2 regions of the Kitasatospora sp. NPDC048194 genome follow, and region 2 is predicted to be linked to the other one. Evidence: riboswitches for the same ligand, from Rfam matches in the RefSeq annotation. Region 2 holds a riboswitch; the other holds the start of a gene.

Region 1 (7,282 bases), on a different contig from region 2:
TGCAACTCCACCTGCCAGGGAGCGGGGGCGGCGCCGATCACGAAGGTCCGGGCGGTCGAGACGCCGTAGCCGCGGTACTGGGCGCCCATCACCACGGTGAGGAAGTCCCCCTCCTCCACTCGGCGGTCGGTCGGCTGGTGGGCGGGCTGGCCGGAGTGGCTGCCGGTGCCCACCGAGACCGGGAACGCGGCCCGGTCGGCGCCGTGGTCGATCATCCGGCGCTCCAGCTCCATGGCCAGGTGCCGCTCGGTGCGGCCGACCAGGATCGACTCCAGCAGTTCGCCGAGCGCCTGGTCGGCGATCTCGGCGGCGATCCGCAGGTCGGCGATCTCGTGCTCGTCCTTGACCACCCGCAGCCGCTCGACGACCCGGTCGAGGTCCGCCAGCCGGGCCCCCTCCACCAGGCTCCCCACCGCCCGGTGCCGGGTGACGGTCAGGTCGTGCTCCTCCACCGCCAGGGCCCGCACCCCCAGCCGGGCGGCGGCGGCCGCGGCGGCCAGCGCGGTGTCCGACCCGGCCGACACCGGCACCTGGACGACGTCGGCGGCGATCAGGTGCTCCCCGGAGTCGTCCGGCGGCAGGTCGTCCGGCAGGGCCAGCAGGGCCCGGTCCGGGGTGAGCAGCAGCGTGGCCCCGCAGGGCGCGCAGCCCGTCAGGTACCGGACGTTCGCCGCCCGGGTGACCAGCGCCGCGTCGGCCCCGGCCGCACTGCAGTGCTCCCGCACCCGCTCCCGCCGCCCCGCGTACGCATCCGCCATGCGTCGAGCCTACGAACCCCGGGCCCGAACCGCCCGCCGAGCGCCCCCGCGGGTGCGGGAATGGGTGGGGCGGTGGCCGTGTTGTGTCCACTGAAAACGACATCCGTTTCAGCGAAGGCCCGGCCCGGCGTCCCGGTCCGGCGCCGCAGACGAAGGAGGACCCGATGGCCCGCAGCGAACTGCGCCCCGTGATCAGGCTCCGCTCCACCGCTGGCACCGGCTACACCTACGTGACCCGCAAGAGCCGGCGGAACGACCCGGACCGGATGGTCCTGCGCAAGTACGACCCCGCCGCCGGGCGGCACGTCGACTTCCGCGAGGAGCGCTGAGCACACCCCCCTCGAACCCCCTCCCACCAGACAGGAGCTTCCCAATGAAGTCCGGAATCCACCCGAGCTACCGTCCGGTCGTCTTCCGCGACAAGGTCGGCGGGCTCGCCTTCCTCACCCGCTCCACGGCCACCGGCGCGAGCACGGTGGAGTGGGAGGACGGCACCACCTACCCGGTGGTCGACGTGGAGATCTCCTCGGCGAGCCACCCCTTCTACACCGGCCAGTCCCGGGTGCTCGACACCGCGGGCCGGGTCGAGCAGTTCCGCCGCCGCTACGGCGACCGGCACTGACCGGGCGACCGCGACGGCCCCTCCCCCGATCCGGGGAGGGGCCGTCGCGGCACGGCCGCCCTCAGCGCGGCGGCGGGACGGACACCACCATGGTCAGCCGCAGCAGCCGCCCGCCCGCGTTGCGGTAGACGTGGGCGTAGGAGGCGTCGAAGGAGACCGTGCTGCCGGCCGGCACCGGGTGCTCCGTCCCGTCGTGCACCAGGGTCAGCTCCCCCTCGTCGACCCGGATGATCTCCACCGTCCCGGCCGGGTGCGGCTCCGCGGCGTACTCCTCGCCCGGCTCCATCCGCCACTCCCACAGCTCGAGCGGCCCGGGCGCCTCGATGCCGTGCAGCAGGGTGCCGGTCCCGCCGCTCGCGCCGGTCCAGAGCGGGACGGCCTGGTCACCGGGGACGATCCGCACGTCCGGGCCCTCCTCGTAGTCGAGCAGGGTGGCGATCGAGACGCCCAGGGCGTCGCCGAGCCGCACCACGGTGGCCACGCTGGGGTTGGTGCGCCCCTGCTCGATCTGGACGACCATGCCGCGGCTCACCCCCGAGCGGGCGGCGAGGGCGTCCAGCGTGTGGCCGCGTCCGGTGCGCAGCCGCTTGAGGTTGCGGGCGAGGGCCTGGGCGACGAGGTCGGGGTCCGGCACGCTTGACAGTCCTCCGGTGTCCACATCCCGAAAAGTTCAGGATATTGCTCTGCGAAGCTCAGTTCAGTGAACTACGCTGCCGATCCGGCAACGAGTCCATCCGACTGTACTTCGGAGTGCATTGTGCTGTCCTCCTCTCCCGGGCGCCTCCGGTGACCGTCCTGCTCGCCCTGTCCGCCAGCCTGCTCTGCGGCCTGGGCGACTTCGGCGGCGGCGTCCTCACCCGGCGGCTCCCCGCACTGGCCGTCGTGGTCGCCTCCCAGACCGCGGCGACGGTCGCCCTGCTCCTCGCGCTGCCGGCCACTGGCGGCTGGGCCGACCTCTCCCCCGCGCTCTGGTACGCGGTGGCCGCCGGCGCGATCGGCCCGTTCGCGATGCTCGCCTTCTACCGGGCGCTCGCGCTCGGCCCGATGGGGGTGGTCTCCCCGCTGGCCACCGTCGGCGTCGCCGTGCCGGTCGGCGTCGGACTGGCGCTCGGCGAACGGCCGGGGCCGGTCCAGCTGGCCGGGATCGTGGTCGCACTGGCCGGCGTGGTGCTGGCCGGCGGCCCCGAGCGCGGCGGACCGTCCGCCGCCCGCACCGCCCTGGTGCTGACCCTGGCCGCCGCGTTCGGCTTCGGCGCCAACATGGCCCTGCTCTCCCAGGCCTCGGCCGGCGGCGGGCTGCTGCTCGCACTGTGCGCCCAACGCCTCGTCAACATCGCCGTCGGCGGCGCCGCGCTGGTGGTGAGCCTGCGCGGCACCGACACCTCCGCGCTGCTGCCGGAGCTGCGCTCCCGGCTGCCCCTGCTCACCGGGGTCGGGCTGGCCGACGTCGCCGCGAACGCGGCGTACGCGGCGGCCTCGCACGGCGGTTCGGCAGCGGTGGCCGCGGTGCTCGCCTCGCTGTACCCGGTGGTCACCGCGCTGCTGGCGCGCGGGGTGCTGAAGGAGCGGCTGCGCCCGGTGCAGGTGGTGGGCGCCGGCCTCGCCGTGGCGGGCACCCTCCTGCTCGCGTCCCCCTGAGCCGGGCCGCGGCCCACGACCGCGGCCCAGGACCTCGGCCCGCGACGGCTCCGCGGCGACGGCTCAGGGACGTTCGGGCGTCCAGCGCTTCTCGACGCCCGCCAGCTTCCAGTAGGCGATCGCCGCGGCCCACACCACCACGAACAGCCCGGCGATCGCGTACCCGACGTTGTCCAGCGAGATGTCCGCGATGAAGCCGGTGACCGGGTCGGTCAGGTCGAGCTTCTCGTGCAGCACCCCGACCAGCTCGATGGTGCCGATGATGAACGCCACGGCGATCGACAGTCCGGTGATGGTCAGGTTGTAGTACACCTTGCGCACCGGGTTGGAGAACGCCCACTGGTACGCGAAGTTCATGAACGTCCCGTCCAGGGTGTCGAACAGGCTCATCCCGGCCGCGAACAGCAGCGGCAGGCAGACGATCGCGTACCAGGGCAGCCCGGCCGCCGCGCCCGAGCCGGCCATCACCATCAGGGTCACCTCGGTGGCGGTGTCGAAGCCCAGCCCCAGCACCATGCCCACCGGGAACATCTGCCCCGGCCGGGTGATGGAGCGGGTCGCGCGGTTCAGCACCCGGGCCATGAAGCCGCGCGAGTTGAGGTGCTCCTCCAGTTCCGCCTCGTCGTACCGGCCGGCCCGCATCGAGCGGAACACCTTGAGGATGCCGACCAGCGCCGCCAGGTTGAGCGCGCCGATCAGGTAGAGAAAGGCGCCGGAGGCCGTCGTGCCGACCAGCCCGAGCCACTTGTGGGTGGCCGACTCGTCGTCCATCAGCGTGTTCGCCAGCTGGGCGCCGCCGGCCACCAGGGCGGCCATGATGACCACCATCGAGGAGTGGCCGAGCGCGAACCAGAACCCGACCGAGACCGGCCGCTTGCCGTCCGCCATCAGCTTGCGGGTGGTGTTGTCGATCACCGCGATGTGGTCGGCGTCGAAGGCGTGCCGCATGCCGAGGGTGTACGCGGTGATGCCCAGGCCCACCCCGAAGACCTGGGTGCCGACCGCGTACTCGTGGGGCGCGACCAGGAAGACCAGCGTCCCGAAGGCCACCACGTGCATGGCCAGGATCACCGCCATCAACCCGGCCGTGCGGACGGTGTCCTCGCGCTTCCATCTGAACGTGGGCAGGACGGAGGGGGCCGCCTCGGTCGGGACGGCGGTTTCGGGCAGGGTCATCGTCGGATCACGCTCCAGCACCTCGTGGAATGACTTCGTGAGATGCCGTGGCCGGTCTCCTGGCTTACGGGGCTTCCGCACCCGCCTTCCCAGGCGCACGAGGCGCCCAGTGGCACATGGGTACGGACGACTGTCCCCCGATCACAGTGGCGAGGGCCGCTCCGGACTGGGACCCCTGAGGGTCCGTCACCGGTCTTCCCGAGCACCACGGCGGGCTACACCGTAGGGCTCGTGCTTCACCCTCGCAAGGTTGCGCACCTGTGCAGGTGTGCAGGATCACAGGTCACCGCCTGCGAGAATGTGGGCATGCATCTCGTACCGGCCGACCGCGCGGGCCACCGCACCATCGACGGGCACCGGGTCTGCGAGGCCATCGCCGCGATCGGCGACACCGCGCACGTCCGGTCCTGGGCCGAGCGGTTCTCCCTGCTCGCCGACCCGGGACGGCTCGCCCTGCTGCTCGCCCTGCACCGGGCCGGCCCGCTCGCCGTCAGCGACCTCGCGGTCGCCACCGGCATGCGCGACCCCGCCGTCTCCCAGGCCCTGCGGCTGCTCCGCACGGCCGGCGTGGTCACCGGGGACAAGGACGGACGTGTGGTGCGCTACCGGCTCGTCGACGAAGGCATGCGCCCCCTCCTCGACGAGTGCGCCGCCGCCGAGCACCACGAGCCGACCGCCGCCGCGGGCTGACCGGCCGGATCGGCCTGCCCCGCGCGGCGCCTGACACGGTGTTCGCCGGCGCACGCGGATCCCTTTGCCGGACTCCCCCGGCCGGTCGACCCGGCCCACGGACTGGGCGCCCGGACCGGCCGCTCAGGCCACCTGGCAGGTCGGGCACCAGAAGAGGTTGCGGGCGGCGTGCTCCTCGGTCCGCACCTCCGTGCCGCACACCAGGCAGGGCATCGCGGCGCGGCGGTAGACGTAGACCTCGCCGCCGTGGTCGTCCACCCGCGGCGGTCGGCCCATGGCCTCGGGGGTGTGTTCGGGCCGGACGGTGTCGATGCGCCCGGCGGCGACGCCCTCGCGCATCAGGGCGACCAGGTCGGCCCAGATCGCGTCCCACTCGCCGCGGGTGAGGTCGCGGCCCGCCCGGTGCGGGTTGACGCGGTGGCGGAACAGCACCTCGGCGCGGTAGACGTTGCCCACCCCGGCCAGCACCTTCTGGTCCATCAGCAGCGCGGCGACGGTCGTACGGCTGCCCGATATCCGGCGCCAGGCGGCCTCCGGGTCGGCGTCGGCGCGCAGCGGGTCCGGACCGAGCCGGGCGGCCACGGCGGCCTTCTCGGCGCCGGTGACCAGCTTGCAGGTGTTGGGGCCGCGCAGGTCGGCGTAGCCGTCGTCGTTGGCCAGCCGCAGCCGGACCAGGCCGACCGGATCGGGCGCCGGGCCGGTGCCGAAGGTGAAGCCGCCGTAGAGGCCGAGGTGGACGTGCACCCAGGCACCCTCCTCGAAGCCGAGGAAGAGGTGCTTGCCGGTGGCCTCCGCGCCGGTGAGCAGCTGCCCGTCGAGCACCTTGGCCTCGTCGGCGAACCGGCCCTGCGGGCTGGAGACCCGCACGGGACGGCCACCGAAGGCCGTACGGCTCTGGACGGCGAGGCGGTGGATGATGTGGCCCTCCGGCACGGGCGTCAGCTCCCCCTGGTGTAGGACGTCAGGACGGGGTCCATCATCGCAGCCGCCACCGACAGGCCGGGCGGGCGCCGCTGGTCAGCGGACCGGCATGCCCATCAGCCGGGCCAGGATGACCCGGTCCAGCTCGGCGGCCGTACCGGCGACGTCCAGGTAGGAGTTGTCGATGATCGGCAGCCCGGAGTTGTACCAGCCGGCCATCCGCCCGTGGATGCGCGCCACCTCCTCGTCACCGAGCCGCCGGTTGCCGCTGCGGCGGGCGTTGCGGCGCAGCACCGAATCCAGGCTGGGCAGCAGGACGACCGGGATCATGCCGGGGCCGATGTGCCGCTTCCAGCCGCCGAGGCCGATCGCCGGGCGGTCCGGGAAGACGGCGTCGTCGATGATGCAGGAGATCCCGTTGGCCAGGTAGTTGCGGCAGGCGAAGCCGCAGGTGCGGCGGGCCAGCCGGTACTGGGCCTCGGAGGCGTTGTTCCAGCCGGACTGCGGGTTGGCGAAGCCGGACTGCACCCACTCGCGGACGTCGTCCAGGCTGATGTGCGCGGTCGGGGTGGCGCGGTGCTCGGCCCAGTACCGGGCGACGGTGGTCTTGCCCGCCCCGGCGGGGCCGATCAGCAGGACGGCGATCGGCCCGGCGGGCGCGTGCCGCTGCGGGGAGTGGGTCGGGAGCTGGACGGGCGTGCCGGCGGGCAGCACGAAGTGCCCGGTGCCACCGGCCGGAACCGGCGCGCTCGGCGCGGGCGCGGGGCCAGGGCCGGGAGCGGCGGCCGGGACGGGCGCAGGCGCGACCGGAGCCGGTGCAGGAGCCGGTGCAGCGGGCGCGACCGGAGCCGGTGCAGGAGCCGGTGCAGCGGGCGTGACCGGAGCCGGGGCAGGAGCCGGCCCGGGTCCGGCCGACGGCCGGACCGTCGGAGGCGGCGGAGTAGGCGGCGGGACGGGCGCCCCCGACGGGGACACCCCCGTACCGCCCCCCGGTGGCACCGGCGGAGCGGCGGGACGCGGCGGGACCTGCCCACCTCCGGCGTACTGCGTCACGGCACCTCCCGACACCCTTTCAGCGGGGACACTACACGGCGGCCCGGCGGCGGGCACAGTCCGCCACCGGGCCGCCGGCCCGTCCTGCTCACCGCGCGGCGAGCTGCTCCGCCAAGGCGCGCAGCGCCAGCTCGTACGAGCCGATCCCGAACCCGGCGATGGTGCCGGAGGCGACCGCGGCGATCACGGAGTTGTGCCGGAAGGACTCCCGGGCGTACGGGTTGGAGATGTGCACCTCGATCAGCGGCGCGGTGCGCTGCGCGGCGGCGTCCCGCATCGCGTACGAGTAGTGGGTGAACGCGCCCGGGTTGATCACCACGGGCACCTTCCCGTCGGCCGCCTCGTGCAGCCACTCCACCATCTGCTGCTCGGAGTTGGTCTCGTGCACCTCGACCTCGAAGCCGAACTCCTCGCCCAGCGCGGT
Region 2 (7,282 bases):
CGACCTCGACGAGGTCATCGTCCAGCGCGAGGGCCGGGCCGGCCTGATCGTCCTCAACCGCCCCGCGGCCCTGAACGCCCTCACCCACGGCATGGTGCTGCGCATCGCCGAGGCCCTGGACGCGTGGGAGGACGACGCCCGGGTCGAGACCGTCGTCATCACGGGGTCCGGGGACCGCGCCTTCTGCGCCGGCGGGGACATCGTCGCCATCCACCGAGCCGCCACCGGCGGGGACCCGGGCGCCGTCGAGGAGTTCTGGCGCGACGAGTACCGCCTCAACGCCCGGATCGCCCGCTACCCCAAGCCCTACGTGGCCGTGATGGACGGCATCGTCATGGGCGGCGGGGTCGGCGTCTCCGCCCACGGCAGCGTGCGGATCGTCACGGAGACCACCCGCATCGCCATGCCCGAAGCCGGCATCGGTTTCGTCCCCGACGTGGGCGGCACCTACCTGCTCGCCCTGGCGCCCGGCGAGCTGGGCACCCACCTCGCGCTCACCGCGGGCTCCGTCGGCGCCGCCGACGCGCTGCTCTGCGGGCTCGCCGACCACTTCCTGCCCTCCGACCGGGTGCCGGCGCTGCTCGACGACCTCGCCGAACTGCCCGTACACGACGCCCTGGAGCGACACGTCGAACCCGTGCCGAGCGGTGCGCTGAACGGACAGCGCGGATGGATCGACCACTGCTACGCGGCCGGCACCGTCGAGGAGATCCTCGACCGGCTGCGGGAGAGCGGCGAACCGGAGGCGAAGAAGGCCGCGGACCGGATCACCGCCAACTCGCCCACCGCCGTGAAGGCCACCCTGGCGGCGCTGCGCCGAGCCCGGGCCCTCGGCCCGCTGGAAGCCGTCCTCGACCAGGAGTACCGCACGTCCTGCGCGGCGCTCGCCACCGCCGACCTCGCCGAGGGCATCCGGGCCCAGGTGATCGACAAGGACCGTTCGCCGCGGTGGAGCCCGGCCACCCTGGGCGCCGTCGAACCCGCAACCGTGGCCCGCTACTTCGTGCCACTGGGCGAGCGCGAGCTGGGCCTCGCCGCCACCACCACATCCCTGGAGCGCTGGTGACCCTGACCGTCGGATTCATCGGGCTGGGCAACATGGGCGGCCCGATGGCCGCCAACCTCGTCAAGGCCGGGCACCGGGTGATCGGCTACGACCTCTCGGCCGAGGCCCGGGACCTGGCCGCAGCACAGGGAGTGATGATCGCGGTTTCCGCCGCCGAGGCGGTCGGCGAGGCCAACGTGGTGCTGACCATGCTGCCGACCGGACGCCATGTCCTCGACTCCTACGGCGAGTTGACCGAGGTGGCCACCGGTGCGCTGTTCATCGACTGCTCCACCATCGCCGTCGGGGACGCCCGGGTGGCAGCCGACCTCGCCCGGGTCGCCGGGCACCGGGCCGTCGACGCCCCGGTCTCCGGCGGTGTGGCGGGGGCCGAAGCGGCGAGCCTGACCTTCATGGTCGGCGCCGAGGACGTCGACTTCGGCGAGGCCGAGCCGGTGCTCGCGGCCATGGGCCGCCGGGTGGTCCACTGCGGGGCCTCCGGGGCCGGACAGGCCGCCAAGATCTGCAACAACATGATCCTCGGCGTCTCCATGATCGCGGTCAGCGAGGCCTTCGCGCTCGGGGAGAGCCTCGGGCTCAGCCACCAGGCGCTCTACGACGTCGCCTCGACCGCCTCCGGCCAGTGTTGGGCGCTGACCAGCAACTGTCCGGTACCCGGCCCGGTCCCGACCAGCCCGGCCAACCGCGACTACGCGGCAGGCTTCGCCGCCGCGCTGATGGCGAAGGACCTCGGTCTCGCCGCCGACGCGGCCGCCGCCTCGGCCGTGCCGGCCGAACTGGGCCGGCGGGCAGCCGAGTTGTTCGCCGCCTTCGCCCGAGACGGCTCGGGCGGGCTGGACTTCTCCGCCATCATCACCACCCTCAGGAAGGACACCGCATGACGTTCGAGACGATCCTGGTCGAGCGCAAGGGCCGGGTGGGGCTGATCACGCTCGACCGCCCCAAGGCGCTGAACGCGCTGAACACCCTGCTGATGACCGAAGTCGTCTCGGCGGCAACGGAGTTCGACCGGGACCCGGAGATCGGCTGTCTGGTGGTCACCGGCTCGGAGAAGGCCTTCGCGGCCGGCGCCGACATCAAGGAGATGCAGTCCCTGGAGTTCGTGGACGCCTACCTCGGCGACTGGTTCGCCGCCTGGGACCGCTTCGCCGCCCTGCGAACGCCGGTCGTCGCGGCCGTGGCCGGTTACGCGCTGGGCGGCGGCTGCGAGCTGGCAATGATGTGCGACGTCCTGCTGGCGGCGGACACCGCGAAGTTCGGGCAGCCCGAGATCAAGCTCGGCGTGATCCCGGGCATCGGCGGCTCGCAGCGGCTCACCCGGGCTGTCGGCAAGGCCAAGGCCATGGAGCTCTGCCTGACCGGCCGGATGATGGGCGCCGAGGAGGCCGAGCGGGCCGGACTGGTCTCCCGCATCGTCCCCGCCGACCAGCTGATGGCCGAGGCCCTGACCACCGCCGAGACCATCGCGGCGATGTCCGCCCCGGCCTCGATCATGATGAAGGAGAGCGTCAACCGGGCGTTCGAGACCACCCTCGCCGAGGGCGTCCGCTTCGAACGGCGGCTCTTCCACGCGACGTTCGCGACCGCGGACCAGAAGGAGGGCATGGCGGCCTTCACCGAGAAGCGCCCGTCGACGTTCGCCAACCGCTGACGGGCCGGGCAGTGCGCCGCCCCCCGACGGGGCGGCGCGCCGCCGGTCAGCTCTCGGCCCGCCGCAGCAGGTAGGTGTCCATGATCCAGCCCTTGCGTTCGCGGGCCTGCTCGCGCACCTCGCGGATCCTCGGGGCGGCCTCGGCGAGCGGGCCGGCGACGAGGATCTCGTCGGGGGTGCCCAGGTAGGCGCCGTACCGGATCTCCAGCCCCTCGGGGTCGATCTCCGTGAAGGCGGCCCGGCCGTCCAGCATCACCACCACGTCGTCCACGCCCTCGGGGAAGCCCTCGGCCAGACGTCGGCCGGTGGTGATCTGCACCGGGCGGCCGACCCGGGTCAGTGTGGTGCGGTGGCGGGCGGCGAGCGCGGAGACGCTGCTGATGCCCGGGATCACCTCGAACCCGAACCCGACGGTGCCGCGGGCCAGGACGTCGTCCACGACGGCGATGACGCTGTCGTACAGGCTTGGGTCGCCCCAGACCAGGAACGCCCCCGTCTCGTCCTCGCCGAGGTGCTCGACGACGAGCCGTTCGACCAGGTCGGCGCGGCGGACCCGCCAGTCGTCGACGGCGGCCGCGTACGCGGGGGTGCCGCGGTCCCGCTCCGCGTCCGGCGCCTCGACCACGCGGTGCCCGGCCCGGCCGTGCTCGGCGAGGATCCGTCGACGCAGCCGGATCAGGTCCTGCCGTTCCTCGCTCTTGTCGAGGATGAAGAAGACGTCCGTGCGGGCGAGCGCCTTGACGGCCTGCAGGGTGAGGTGGTCGGGGTCGCCCGCGCCGATGCCGATGACGAAGATGTGCCGCATGGGAGGCATTCTGCCCTCCGACCGGCCGTGCCCGGACCGGCGGACCGGCGCGCGTCCAGGAATCCACCCGCATCACCGTGATGTGACGCACGATCCCTTGACCCGATCTTTTCCGTTTCGCCATGATGAGCCGTCACGTTGTGACTCCGCCAACGGGGGAAGTCCGGTTCGAATCCGGCGCTGGCCCGCAACGGTAGGCCGCCGACGCCACGTCGGCGGCGAGCCCGAGTACCCGTCGGCGGAGGTGTGTCGTCCCCTCCTCCCGTCGTGGTCTGCGGGCCGGAGCTCCGAGGGCTGCTCCGGCACACGCCGACGCCCTCCGGGCCCCTGCGTCCAGGCCCGGAAAGGCACCCATGCCCACGCTCCGCCGCACCCTCGGTCTGCTCGCGATACCCGCCCTGGCCCTCGCCACCGCGCTCCCGGCGGCCACCGCCGCCCACGCCGACACCACCTCCTCCCGGACGGTCCGCCCCGACGGTGCGGCGGCCGGCTGGCTGGCCCGCCAGCTCGTCGGCGGTGACCACTTCGAGAGCGTCTTCAACGGCACCGCCTACCCCGACCAGGGGCTGACCATCGACGCCGTGCTGGCCTTCGCCGCCTCGCACAACTCCGACGAGGCCGCCGCCCGGGCCACCGCCTGGCTGGCGAAGCCCGAGATCATCTCCGGCTACCTCGGCGACGGCACCACCGAGGCGTACGCGGGCGCGACCGCCAAGCTGCTGCTCGCCGCCGAGGTCCGCGACGCGAACCCGGCGAGCTTCGGCGGCGTCGACCTGCCCGCTCGGCTGCGCTCGCTCCAGACCCCCGAGGGCCGCTTCTCCGACCGCTCCCAGTGGGGCGACTACAGCAACGCCTTCGGCCAGTCACTGGCCCTGATCGCCCTGCACCGCACCCCCGGTGACGCCCCGACGGCGGCCGTGGACTACCTCGCGAACAGCCAGTGCGCGGACGGCGGCTTCCCCGTCGCCTTCGGCCAGACCACCTGCACCAGCGACCCGGACGCCACCGCCCTCGCCGCCCAGGCCCTCGCCGCCACCGGCCGCACCGCCAAGGCGAACACCGGCCTCACCTGGCTCACCACCCACCAGAACGCCGACGGCGGCTTCGCGGCGGCCGGCGCGACCGCCTCCAACGCCAACACCACCGGCCTGGCTACCCAGGCGCTGCTCTCCGGCGGGCGCTTCGGCGCCGGCCTCAAGGGCTGGAGCCGGCTGGTCAAGCTCCAGCAGGGCTGCGCCGCCGACCCGGCGGTGCGCGGCGCCGTCGCCTACGACGCGACCGGCTTCAACGCGGGCAACGGCGCCCGGGCCACCGCGCAGGCCGTCCTCGGCCTCGCGGGCACCCCGCTGGCCACCCTCTCCGCCGCCGGCGCGCGCCCCGACGCCCCCACCCTGGCCTGCCCGGCCCCGGCCGCCCGCTGAACGGGCCCGACACCACGAGGAGTTCACCGATGACCGACACCCTCACCCCGGCCCGCCCGGCGCGCCGTACCCTCGGCTCGATCGCCGCGGCCGCCGCCCTCACCGCCGGCCTGCTCGGCGTCTCCGCCGCCCAGGCCCCGCAGGCCCACGCGGCGGCCTGCGACGGCACCACCGGTGTCACCGTCGTGGTCGACTTCACCGCCGTCGGCGGCGGCATCCAGACCGGGTGCGCCCCCGGCGACCCGGCCAGCGGCCTGGCCGCGCTGACCGGCGCCGGGTTCTCGTACGCCTTCCACCCGCGCTTCCCCGGCTTCGTCTGCAAGATCAACAGTCTGCCGACGACCTGCACCAACCCGACCGGCAACGCCTACTGGTCGTACTGGCACGCCCAGCACGGCGGCCCCTGGTCGTACAGCAACCTCGGCGCGGGCAGCTACAACCCGGCGCCCGGCGACGTCGAGGGCTGGTCCTTCGGCGCCGGCGCCCAGCCGGGCATCACGGCGCCCTGACACCCCATGGCACATCGGCGCCCCGGCCCCTCCTTGGAAGGGCCGGGGCGCCGGGTGCCCGGGGCTCACCTCCGGCGGCGGACGAAGCGCTCGGCCAGCACCACGGTGATGACGGCGGCGGTGGTGAACAGCAGTGTGTTGGCCACGATGCCCGCCGTGGTCAGCCACCCGGGATCATCGCCGTTCGGCAGTCGTGTCGTGGTGAACAGCTCACCGACGCCCGTCAGCAGCCCCCGGGTGAGGTAGACGCCCGCGAACGCGGCGAGCCCGACGGGCAGGGTGAGGACGATCGACGCGAGGTAGTAGCGCCCGTTCCCCGTCAGCCCGCCCAGGGCGGCGAAGACGCCGACCGAGGCCACGTAGCCGCCTGCCACCCACCTGGAAGCACCCATCGGTACCACTTCCCCCCTGTTCCGTGGTCCGGCGGCGGGATCAGTCGGGCCGTCGTGGTCCTGCCCTGCCGAGGGGAGGGCGATCCGTGCTCAACTCCCCTGCGGAGTCGTGCGGTCAGCTGCCGTAGCGCAGCGAGACGGTGTCGCCGAGGTGGACGGTGGTGGCCCGGGTGGCGGCCACGGCGGTGGCGCCGTCCAGGCTGACCTTCCAGGTGGACGAACCGCTGTTGGCGGTGCCGTTGATCGCCGTGACGGTGCCGCCGCCGGTGGACGGCGTGACGGCGGTGACGCAGCCGGCCGGGGTGGCGGTGCCCGCCGCGTCGAGGACGTCGCCGAGGGTCGCGGTGCTGCCGGTCGGGGTGAGCGTGACGGTGCAGGCCTTGAGCGCCCCGGTGCCGTCGTCGACGACCAGAGCGAGCCTGGCGGCGGTACCGGCCGTGAAGCCGGTGGTGGCGGCCCAGGTCGGTTCGCCCGCGGTGACCGGGGCGGGCGGGGTGGCGGTGAACCCGGCCCCGGCCACGGCGCGCAGGCCGTCGACGGAGGCGTAGGGGGACGGGGAGGTGTCGGTGGGCAGGTACTTGAAGCCGCCGCCGGGCTTGAACTGCTGGGCGATGAGGAAGTCGAGCGGGGTCTTGCCGGTGCCGCTGGTGAAGTCGGTGCCCTGCGGGTTGATGCCGCAGGCGTTGAGGCCGGACACGGCCCAGCCGTTGGAGTCGGTGTTCACTCCGAACATGGCGTTGAAGGCCCCGGAGGAGGCCAGCTTGCCCTTGAGGAAGTTCTTGGCCACCACGATCGCCGGGTCGGTGTTGGGGACTCCGGCAGCGCACAGCGAGGCCATGGCGGCGCCGGTCATGTCGATGTCGCTGCCCTGGGCGAGCGCGGTCGGGTCGCCCGCGGCCTTGCTGTAGTTCCAGCCGCCGTCGTTGTGCTGGTTGGCGCGCACCGCGGTGACGGAGGAGTTCAGCAGGACCTGCGGGGCCCGCTGGGTGCCCGTCTGGGTCTTCGCGCCCGCGAGGGCGAGCAGGCCGAAGACGGTGCCGTTGAAGTTGGCGGACGGACCGTAGTAGCCGGGCTCGGCGGTCTGCCAGTAGGCGACCGCGTCGGCGATCAGGTTGCGGCCGGGACCGACGCGGGCGGGGTCGATCCCGGCGGCGTAGGAGTTGAGGATGGCGCGCTCGTAGTCGGTGACCACCGGCGAGCCGCCGGGCCAGCCGGCGGCGGCGAGCTGGTTCCGGTACACGAGACGGGCGTTCTTGCTCGTGTCGCCGCCGGGGGTCACGTCCGCGGCGGCGGTGCCGGCGGCCGCCAGCGCACTGAAGGCCCACTCATTGGAGAGGCCTCCGCCGGTGACGTAGCTGCCGTCGGCGGCTTGGAGGGACTTCAGGTACGTGACGCCGGTGCTCTTGGAGGTGGCTATCTGGGTGGGGCTGGCCGTCGC

Evidence for each region. Region 2 has a riboswitch for cobalamin ahead of ACGF07_RS07755 (peptidase). Riboswitches for the same ligand answer to the same signal wherever they lie in the genome.
Region 1: it holds a riboswitch for cobalamin, as region 2 does, so the genes downstream of both, ACGF07_RS15740 (HoxN/HupN/NixA family nickel/cobalt transporter) here and ACGF07_RS07755 (peptidase) in region 2, are expected to answer to the same signal.

What each region holds. Positions count from the first base shown of each region.
Region 1 covers NZ_JBIDAK010000011.1:21,356-28,637, forward strand. Annotated here, with positions in the region: gene ACGF07_RS15715 (M24 family metallopeptidase) at 1-758, opposite strand, end outside; gene rpmG (50S ribosomal protein L33) at 923-1,087, shown strand; gene ACGF07_RS15725 (type B 50S ribosomal protein L31) at 1,132-1,380, shown strand; gene ACGF07_RS15730 (helix-turn-helix domain-containing protein) at 1,442-2,014, opposite strand; gene ACGF07_RS15735 (DMT family transporter) at 2,167-3,018, shown strand; gene ACGF07_RS15740 (HoxN/HupN/NixA family nickel/cobalt transporter) at 3,082-4,194, opposite strand; cobalamin riboswitch at 4,226-4,419, opposite strand; gene ACGF07_RS15745 (metalloregulator ArsR/SmtB family transcription factor) at 4,501-4,884, shown strand; gene ACGF07_RS15750 (DNA-formamidopyrimidine glycosylase family protein) at 5,008-5,817, opposite strand; gene ACGF07_RS15755 (AAA family ATPase) at 5,902-6,804, opposite strand; gene aroQ (type II 3-dehydroquinate dehydratase) at 6,947-7,282, opposite strand, start outside.
Region 2 covers NZ_JBIDAK010000004.1:170,156-177,437, forward strand. Annotated here, with positions in the region: gene ACGF07_RS07735 (enoyl-CoA hydratase/isomerase family protein) at 1-1,066, shown strand, start outside; gene mmsB (3-hydroxyisobutyrate dehydrogenase) at 1,063-1,947, shown strand; gene ACGF07_RS07745 (enoyl-CoA hydratase) at 1,944-2,717, shown strand; gene cobF (precorrin-6A synthase (deacetylating)) at 2,764-3,522, opposite strand; cobalamin riboswitch at 3,637-3,777, shown strand; gene ACGF07_RS07755 (peptidase) at 3,876-4,943, shown strand; gene ACGF07_RS07760 (flagellar hook-length control protein FliK) at 4,973-5,452, shown strand; gene ACGF07_RS07765 (hypothetical protein) at 5,518-5,844, opposite strand; gene ACGF07_RS07770 (hypothetical protein) at 5,960-7,282, opposite strand, start outside.